One region of the Actinoplanes derwentensis genome, then DNA from elsewhere that is predicted to be linked to it. Evidence: riboswitches for the same ligand, from Rfam matches in the RefSeq annotation. Region 1 holds a riboswitch; the other holds the start of a gene.

Region 1 (4,689 bases):
CGCACGACGGAGAACACCGCGACGGCGACGGAGGCGAGCGCCAGCACCCACGGATCGTCGTACCCGCCGGCCCACGGGCGGGCGCGGAGGAGCCGGAGACCTTCATCGTTCATCATCGAATCATGACCCGATCAGGCCACTCGCTCTGCGGCAACCCGGTTGCCGAGTGCGTGTCCCGGCGGTAGGGATTAGCCATGGAGAACTGGACCGTGCACCGGGTGCGACCCCAGGACGCCGGGCGGATGCGCGCTCTGCGGCTGGAGATGCTGGCGGACAGTCCCCTGGCCTTCCTGGAGACGCTGGCGCAGGCGGCGGCCCGGCCGCACGAGAGCTACCGCCAGCGGATCCGGGAGTCGTCGCAGGGGTTCGGGACGGCCCAGTTCGTCGCGGACCCGGGCGGGCCGCTGATCGGGCACGCCGGCGGGACCACGCTGCCCGAGGAGCCGGGCTGCACGATCATCTACGCGGTCTACCTGACACCGGCTCACCGGGGCGGCAAGGTACTGGGGCAGCTGATCGAGGCGGTCGCCGACTGGTCCGCTGCGGCGGGGCGCGACGAGCTGATGCTCGAAGTGGTCTGTGGCAACGATCGGGCGGTCCGGGCGTACCAGAAACTGGGTTTCATCGACACCGGTGTCCGCCTGCCGCATCCGACCGTGCCGGTCATGAGTGAGCTGCAGATGCGCCGGCGGGTCTGAGATGGCCGGGCGGGGCTGGCACCGGGCGCGGACCACCCTGACCGCGGTGAACGGGACCACCCTGGCCGGGCTGCTGGTCGCGGGTCTCACCGGCACCCGGATCCGGCGTGGGCGGCACGGGGTGCTGATCGCCGAGAACTACCGGTTCCGTTTTCCGGCCGGGACCTGTTTCACGGTCGGCTCGGTGATCATCACGAAGCGGACCGCGGAGTGGCTGCTCGACGAGCGGGACGAGCGGCGGGTCCGGCTGTTCACTCACGAATGCCGGCACGCGAGCCAGTACGCGTTCCTCGGCCCGCTGTTCTGGCCCGCTTACTGGCTGGCGTGTGGCTGGTCGATCGCGCTGACCAGGTCTTACGGAGTGCGCAACTGGTTCGAGAAGAACGCGGGGCTGGCCGACGGGGCCTACCCGGAAGAGCTGCCGTTGCGGCCCTCGCTGCAGCGGGTCATCAGCCGCCGAAGGAAGCCGATGACACCGCCGAGCGGGGAAGTTGGTCGGGAGGAAGGACGCACAGCGCCTCCGGGCACGTAGCCCAATGGGTCAGCGCTGGGTCGTTGGGTCCCTCGGAGATTGTCGCCAATGTCCAGGTGAGGGGCCTCGTACGGCGTCGCATCCTCCCGCAGAGAGCATCCTGCCGATCCGGAGATCGGAGTGCAAGTCCTCGGAGGAGGGAATCTTCGACAACCGGCTTCTCGCCGGTTACTTTCTGCTATCCGAGCAGGCCAGCCTCGCGAGCGCCTTTCAGGGACGGCTTGATCGTGTGAGTCGGTCCAACCTGGCCGGCCACCGCGTCGAGGGTCTTCAGGCCCTCACCGGTGTTGTAGACGACGGTCTCCTTGGTGGGGTCGAGCTTGCCGCTCGCCACCAGTTTCTTCAGCACCGCGACGGTGGTGCCGCCCGCGGTCTCGGCGAATACACCGGTCGTCTCCGCCAGCAGCCGGATGCCGTCGCGGATCTCGTCGTCGTTCGCGTAGTCCATCCAGCCGCCGGTGCGGCGGACGGCCTCGATCGCGTACGGCCCGGCGGCCGGGTCGCCGATGTTCAGCGACTTGGCGATGCCGGTCGGCTTGACCGGGGTGATCACGTCGGTGTCGGCGTGCAGCGCGACCGCGATCGGGTTGCAGCCCTCGGACTGGGCGCCGAAGACGGTCCAGCCACCCTCGGGGGCCTCGACCAGTCCGATCTCGACCAGTTCGGAGAACGCCTTGTCCACCTTGGTGAGCAGCTCGCCGGAGGCCATCGGGATGACCACCTGGGCCGGGATCCGCCAGCCGAGCTGCTCGGCCACCTCGTAGCCGAGCGTCTTGGAGCCCTCGGCGTAGAACGGCCGCACGTTCACGTTGACGAACGCGGTGTCCTCGAACTCGTCGGTCTCCACCAGCTCGCTGCACAGGCGGTTCACGTCGTCGTAGGAGCCCTCGATGGCGACCAGTTCACCGCCGTACACCGCGGTCGTGATGATCTTTCCTTGCTCCAGGTCGGCGGGGATGAAGACGATGCTCGGCACCCCGGCACGGGCCGCGTGGGCGGCGACCGAGTTGGCCAGGTTGCCGGTGGAGGCGCAGGAGAACCGGTTGAAGCCCAGCTCCTTGGCCGCGGTCAGGGCCACCGAGACGACCCGGTCCTTGAACGAGTGGGTCGGGTTCTGCGAGTCGTCCTTGATGAACAGCGGCGCCTGGATGCCGAGCGCCGCGGCCAGGGCCGGAGCCGGCACCAGCGGAGTCATGCCGGGGTTCAGCGTCACCCGGGTGGCTGGGTCCTGGCCGGCCGGCAGCAGAGCCGCATAGCGCCAGATGTTCTGCGGGCCCGCCTCGATCTGGGCCCGGGTCACCCGCGCGAGCGCCGCCTCGTCGTAGGCGACCTCGAGCGGGCCGAAACACTCGTAACAGGCGTGCTGTGCGGCGAGCGGGTACTCAGCGCTGCAGGCGCGACAGATCAGGCCGCGAGCGGGCGACGTGAAGGTGCTGGAGGGTGCGTCAACGACAGACGTCATCAGAGTTTCCTCTCATCTTTCCCCGCGGCGACCTGCCGGAACGGGGACGGAATTAGCACCTGCCACGTCGCTTCTCGTCATCGAGAACTGCTGCGCGGTGGTTGCCGGGGCTTCATCGGGCCGTATCCCTCTGCCCCTCTGGATGAGGTATTCAGTTGTTTCCCACACCTTACGACGAGATTCCGCCAACGCCATACGGTCTTCCCGAGGTGTGAGCGACCTCCTTTCGATCCTGCCGTTTCCTACCCCTCGGGCTCCCCCGAAAACCTCTAAACCCTTTGATTTCGTACGTCTAGAGCACGGTCGAGCAGAAGGCCTTGGTCGCGATCGGCTGATATCCCAGGCGCGTGTTGACGGCCAGCATCGGCGCGTTCTCCCCGGCGTTGCTGGCATAGGCGACCGTCACCCCGCCGGCCGCCGCCCGGCGCAGAGCCGCCACCTTGACCATGAGCGCGAGCCCTCGCCCCCGATGGTCTCCAACGGTGGCCGTCATGTCCGACCACACCCGCTCGCCGTCTCGCATGAGCAACGTGAACGCCACCACCTGGGCCCCGGCCAGCGCCACCGTGCTGGAGTCCCGGTCCAGTCCCGGCTCATCCCAGATCTCGTGACGCCAGGTGTCGTACGACGACGGCCCGGACGGCACCTCCTCGGGCACGTCACCGGTCGCCTCCAGTTCGGCCCGGTACAGCGCCGCCTCCGCCACGTCCCGCACCGAGCACAGCTCGATCCCGTCCTGGCGCGGCGGAACACACGGCGGATTCCGCAGCTCACGAGCCGAGAAGCGCATCACCCGCGACGACGCCTGGAATCCCCGGCGCTCAGCGAACCCGATCGCGTCCGGCGTGATCAGGGACCCGGCCCGGCGCACTCCGATCGTGCGCAGATGGGCGGCGGCCTCGGCGAGCAGAGCCGTGCCGATGCCGCGACCGCGATACGCCGGGTTCACGTGGCACTGCGAGATCCGCCCGAACTCCCGGTCCTCGGAACGGGGATCCCGCAGCGCGGCGACCCAGCCGACCACCTCACCGGCCGTCTCGGCGACAAGGCCGGCCCGGTCCTCACCGGGCGACGGCACGGCGATCTGACGGCGGGTGGACTCCTCGCTCCGCACCAGGTACGGGTAGACGAGCGCGCGGAGTGCGACCACCGCCTCAGCGTCGTCGGGGCGGGCGGGGCGGATCCGGAAGGTTGTCACGACGGTCATGTCACCGGCTGGCGGCGGTGCCGTCAATCGATATCCCTATGCATGACCCGGCGGCAGGGGGCGGTCTGGAGGACCGCCCGCATCTGCCGCCGCTGATCACTGGGCTTTTCCTATTCGTACAAAATCAAGAAGTGACGTCCTTGCGGGTGAACCGGTAGAAGGCCGCCCCCCAGAAGATGGTCGCGTAGATGATCGCGGAGATCGCGCCCTTTGCCATGTCCTCGGTCTGCACCGGTGTGGAGAGCAGGCCCATCCACGCGTCGGTGTAGTGGGTGGGGAGGGCGTTGCGGATGTCACCCAGTGCATCGATCTGGTCGAGGATGGTCGACATGATCCAGAGCAGGACGGCACCGCCGACCGCGCCCAGCGCCGCGTCGGTCAGGACCGACAGCAGGAAGGCCAGACCGGCCACCACCAGCATCGTGGTGGCCAGGTACGCGGTGATGCCGAGCAGTCGCAGCACACCCTCGGCCGGGGAGATCTCGGCGGCGATGGTGCTGCCGAGTGGGGACCAGCCGTAACGCAGCGTGCCGATCAGCAGGCCGGTGCCGGTAAGCAGGAGCAGAGCCAGCAGCGAGTAACCGCCGGCCACGATCAGCTTGGCGCCGAGCAACCGGGCGCGGGGCACCGGGATCGCCAGCAGGTAGCGCAGGCTGCCCCAGCTCGCCTCGCTGGCCACCGTGTCGCCGAAGAACAGCGCCACCACCACGACCAGCAGGAAACTCGCCGAGACGGCCAGGCCGAAGAGGGCGAAGTTCAATCCGCCGGAGGTGGCCAGGTCGGCCATGCT
Region 2 (4,689 bases), 3.7 Mb from region 1:
CGGCCGGCGAAGTCGCGGTCGGACGGCGGGAAGCGGATGTCGAGCAGGGCCCCGGCCGCGTGCGGCACCACGTTGGCGGTGGTGTTCGGGGTGTCGACGCGGGCCACGTTCACCGTGGTCACCCACTGTTCGGACGCCGGTACCGGATAGCGGTCGACCAGGCGCTGCACCGCTGACATCACGGTGAGCAGGGCGTTGGAACCCAGCCACGGGTAGGCGGCGTGCGCGGTCCGGCCGGTGGCGGTCAGGCGGACCCGGGCGATGCCCTTCGACTCGGCCACGATCCGCAGGTCGCTCTGCTCGCCGATGATCACGAAGTCGCCGCGGACACCCTGCGCGACCTGGTGGCCGGTGCCGTCGAAGCCGCCGACCTCCTCGTCGGTCACCAATTGCAGGGCGATCGGGTAGGGGAGCAGCGGCGCGACGTCACGGAAGACCGTCGCCATCGCCACGGCGGCGGCCTTCATGTCGTGGGCTCCCCGGCCGTACAGGCGATGGCCGTTGATCTCGGGTTTGAACTGGGCCGGCGATCCGGGGACCACGTCGAGGTGGGCGTTGAGGATGACCCTGGGGTGGCCGGGGGTGCTGACGAGGGCGCTGGGCTTGCCGCCGGAGGTGAAGCGGCGCACCTCGAAACCCGGGCCGACCAGGGCGAGCACCAGATCGAGGGCTCGCCGCAGGTCGTCCGGGCGGTCGGCGGTGGAGGGGATCGCCAGCAGCTCGATCAGGTCGTCCATACCGACGGAATCTAGTCGGGCTTCTTCTCGCCGGCTTCGACGGCCACACCGAGGCGGTTGCCGGCGGGTGGCAGGGGGCAGGTCGCGAACTCGGTGTACGCGCACGGCAGGTTCACCGCCCGGTTGAAGTCGATCGTGACCGTGCCGTCGGCGGCGGGCGCGTCGATCAGCAGCGAGCGGTTCGCGGCGTATGTCGTCAGGCCGGACGTCTCGTCGGTGAACAGCACGGACAGTGTGCCGGGGAGGTAGCCGTTGAACACGGTCAGCGACCGGGGTGAGCCGCCGAGGTCGAACTCGATCCGGCCGGGCGCCTCGTAGACGTGCTCGATGCCCTCGGCGACCGAACCGACGGTGGTCGACTGCGGCGCGTCGAACGCCACGTAACGACCGGTGACCTGCCACTTCTCGTCGGCGGGGAAGGCCGGAGTGCCGGGGTAGGCGGCCAGCACCGGGCTGGACGGGTGCCGGGGGCGGACCACGTCGAACCCGCCGCGCTTGGCAATTTCGATCTTGGCATCACCGAAGGTGACCGTGACGTCGGCACGCTCGGCGATCGGCGCGAAGGTGTGTGTGCCGGTGATGACCTGATCGGAAAGGGTCAGCGACTCACCCTCGGCGAGGGCCACGGTGACCCCGTCCGGCCCGGTGCTCCAATCGCCGGGAGCGTCGTCGAAGCGCTGCGGGGTGTCCGTCAGCCAGTGCAGGCCGGTGATGGCGAGGAAGCCGTGCGGGTCGGCGCGCCGTTTCTCGTGGGCGGCGTGCCACTGGTCCCACTGCTCCTGGAACGAGATCGTCATACCGTGACCTTAATCCCTACTCGCTGAATGTGATATGGACCCGGTGCGTGAGATCTGATAACTTCGGCGACAGGTCATGAGTGCCAGCAGATAGCCCCGGCTTGCTGGCCGGCAACCCTTGCGTTCGCGATGGGGTGCCCCGGGTGAAGACCGGGCTGATGTCGCCCGACATCGGCAAAACGGCGAACCCGTGGAGGCGCGGTCATGCCATCTTTCTCTCTCGAAGTCATCGGCGACGACAGCGACTTCGTTCACCTCGACTACGCGGCGTCGGCCCCCTGTGTGCGGGCCGCCGCTGACGCGGTGCAGGACCTTCTTCCCCGGTACGGCAGCGTGCACCGTGGCACCGGCGTGCGCTCCCAGGCATCCACCCTCGCCTACGAGCTGGCCCGCGACGTGGTGGCCGAGTTCGTCGGCGCCCGCCCCGGCGACACCGTGATCTTCACCCGCAACACCACCGACGCCCTCAACCTGCTGGCCCGCGCCCTGCCGGCGGGCACCACCACCGTGCAGTTCGACGGCGAGCACCACGCCAACCTGCTGCCCTGGCCGAACCCGCTGCGCCTGCCCACCCCGGCGTCGGCGGACGAGGCGGTGCACGCCCTCAAGCAGGCCCTGGACGGGCTGACCGGCCCGGCCGTGCTGACGGTGACCGGGGCGAGCAACGTCACCGGCGAGGTGTGGCCGGTGCGTGAGCTGGCCGACGTGGCGCACTCGTACGGAGTCCGGGTGGTCGTGGACGCCGCCCAGCTCGCCCCGCACCGGCCGGTCGACCTGGAGGACCTGGGCGCCGACTGGATCGCCTTCTCCGGCCACAAGCTGTACGCGCCGTTCGGTGCCGGGGTGCTCGCCGGGCGCTCCGATTGGCTGGACGCCGCCGGCCCGTACCTGGCCGGCGGCGGCGCGAGTGCCGCCGTCGGGGACGACCTCGACGACCTGGTGTGGGCCACCGGCGCGGCCCGGCACGAGGGCGGCACCCCGAACCTGCTCGGCGCCGTCGCCATCGCCGCGGTCTGCGAGGCGCTGACCGCCACCGACCGGTTCGCCCTGCACCAGCAGGAACAGCACCTGCTCGCCCGGCTGCGCGACGGCCTGGCCGGCATCCCGGAGGCGGTCGAGGTGAGCGTCTTCGGCCCGGACCACCCGCGGGTCGGCATCGTCTCGCTCGCCCTGCCCGGCCATGACCCGGCGGCCGTCGCCCAGCTGCTGGGCCGGGACCACGGCATCGGGGTGCGGGCCGGGCAGTTCTGCGCGCACCCGCTGGTCCGCCGCCTCACCGGCAGTGAGCAGACCGGTTCCTGTAGCGACGGCGGCACCGGTCTGCTGCGGATCAGTTTCGGTCTGGGCAGCGACATCGATGACGTTGATCGCCTGCTGGCCGCTCTGGCAGCGGTACTTCGCTCCTGACCTACAACCCGAAGACGCTTCCGTAGCCATCCCCGGTGGCCGATGATTCGTTCGTGGCGACATGGATGACGCGGCTCCGTGACCGGTTTCCGACCGGTGGCGGGCTCAACGACGAGGACTGGGCGGGCCGGCACGGGCTGCTGACGGTGCTGCTCGCCGTCTTCATGGTGTTCCTGACCCTGTTCGGCCTGTGGCAGGGTGACGACAGCGTGAAAGAGCTGCTCATCACCGATGCGCTGGTCCTGCCGTCGCTGGTCGCGGCCCGGCTGATGCGGGGCCGCCGGCCGCGGTCGCTCGCGGTGGCGCTCGGCTTCGCGGTCTCCTGTGCGGGCTTCGTCGCGCTCTGCGACGGGCTCACCGAGGCCCACTTCACCTTCTTCATCGCAGTGGCGGCGCTCGCGCTGTACCGCGACTGGGTCCCGTTCGGCGGTTTCCTGGTCGCCACCGTGGTGCACCACGCCGGGTTCGGCACGCTGCAGAGCGACCACACCTTCGGGCACGGCCCGGCCCAGGCTCATCCGCTGATCTGGGCGCTGGTGCATGGCAGTGCGGTCCTCGCCTCGGCCGCCTTCCAGCTGGTCGCCTGGCGTTTCAACGAGATCGAGGAGAAACGGGCGCGGGAGGACCTGAACGAGAGCCAGGCCCAGCTCGGCGTCGCCTTCGACGAGACGCCGGTGCCGATGGCGATGTTCACGCCGGCCGGTCTTCTGGTGCGCACCAACAGCGCCTACCGGGAGTGGCTGCGCCTGCCGGACGAACTGCCGGACGGCTTCACCATCCACGACCTGCCGCTGAGCACGGTCGACGAGGACCAGGTGGGCATGCTGCAGCTGCTCATCGAGGCCCGCGAGCCGGTCACCGCGACCCGGCAGTTCCGCCGGCTCGACGACGGTTCGCTGATCTGGGTGCAGGCTCACGGCACCGGCATCTACGGCCCGGACGGCGACCTGCGCCTGATCTTCGTGCACTGCATCGACGTGACCGCGGTCCGCGACCACGAGGCCGAGCTGAGCTACCAGGTGCGGCACGACTCGCTCACCGGGTTGCTCTCCCGCAAGGCCTTCGAACACGACTTGACCGAACTGCTGGCCGACGGCGCCGAGCCGGTCAGCGTCATCTACCTGGACATCGACCGCTTCAAGACGATCAACGACGGCAACGGGCACACCACCGGCGACGACGTGCTGCGCGCGCTCGCCGGCCGGCTCTCCCAGGTGGTGCCGGACGGGGCTCTGGTGGCGCGGCTCGGCGGCGACGAGTTCATCGTGGCCGTGCAGGGCCCGGCCGGCAGTGGTCTGCGGGTCGGCAACGGCATCCTCGCCGCGCTGGCCGAACCGCTGACCGTCGGCGGCAACGAGAAGGCCGAGCTGCCCGTCTCGGTCAGCGTCGGCGTCACCACGGCCTCCGGCTCGGTCCCGGCCGACGACGTGGTGCTGGCCGCCGACACCGCGATGTACGCGGCCAAGCGGGCCGGCGGCAACCGGGTCCAGGTCTACACCGACGAGCTGCGGGTACCCGTACAACAGAAGATCGCTGCCGAGGCCCGGGTCCGCCGTGCCCTGGCCGGTGACCCGCGGCTGACGCTCCCGCTCTGGTTCCAGCCGGTGGTCTCCACCGAGACCGGGCGGATCGTCGGCGCCGAGGCCTTGGTCCGGATGCGCACCCCGGACGGCGAGATCCTCAGTCCCTTCCACTTCATCGAAGCCGCCGAGGAGACCGGCCTGATCGTGCCGCTCGGCGAACACGTG

Evidence for each region. Region 1 has a riboswitch for S-adenosylmethionine ahead of thrC (threonine synthase). Riboswitches for the same ligand answer to the same signal wherever they lie in the genome.
Region 2: another riboswitch for S-adenosylmethionine. It lies ahead of BLU81_RS19835 (aminotransferase class V-fold PLP-dependent enzyme); the one in region 1 lies ahead of thrC (threonine synthase).

Annotation. Positions count from the first base shown of each region.
Region 1 is NZ_LT629758.1:8,176,404-8,181,092, reverse strand. Features, by position in the region: gene BLU81_RS36335 (hypothetical protein) at 1-116, opposite strand, end outside; gene BLU81_RS36330 (GNAT family N-acetyltransferase) at 195-698, shown strand; gene BLU81_RS36325 (hypothetical protein) at 745-1,230, shown strand; gene thrC (threonine synthase) at 1,409-2,692, opposite strand; SAM riboswitch class I at 2,702-2,841, opposite strand; gene BLU81_RS36315 (GNAT family N-acetyltransferase) at 2,985-3,899, opposite strand; gene BLU81_RS36310 (ABC transporter permease) at 4,024-4,689, opposite strand, start outside.
Region 2 is NZ_LT629758.1:4,484,083-4,488,771, reverse strand. Features, by position in the region: gene BLU81_RS19845 (M20 family metallopeptidase) at 1-737, opposite strand, end outside; gene BLU81_RS19840 (DUF1684 domain-containing protein) at 749-1,534, opposite strand; SAM riboswitch class IV at 1,607-1,721, shown strand; gene BLU81_RS19835 (aminotransferase class V-fold PLP-dependent enzyme) at 1,739-2,941, shown strand; gene BLU81_RS19830 (putative bifunctional diguanylate cyclase/phosphodiesterase) at 3,007-4,689, shown strand, end outside.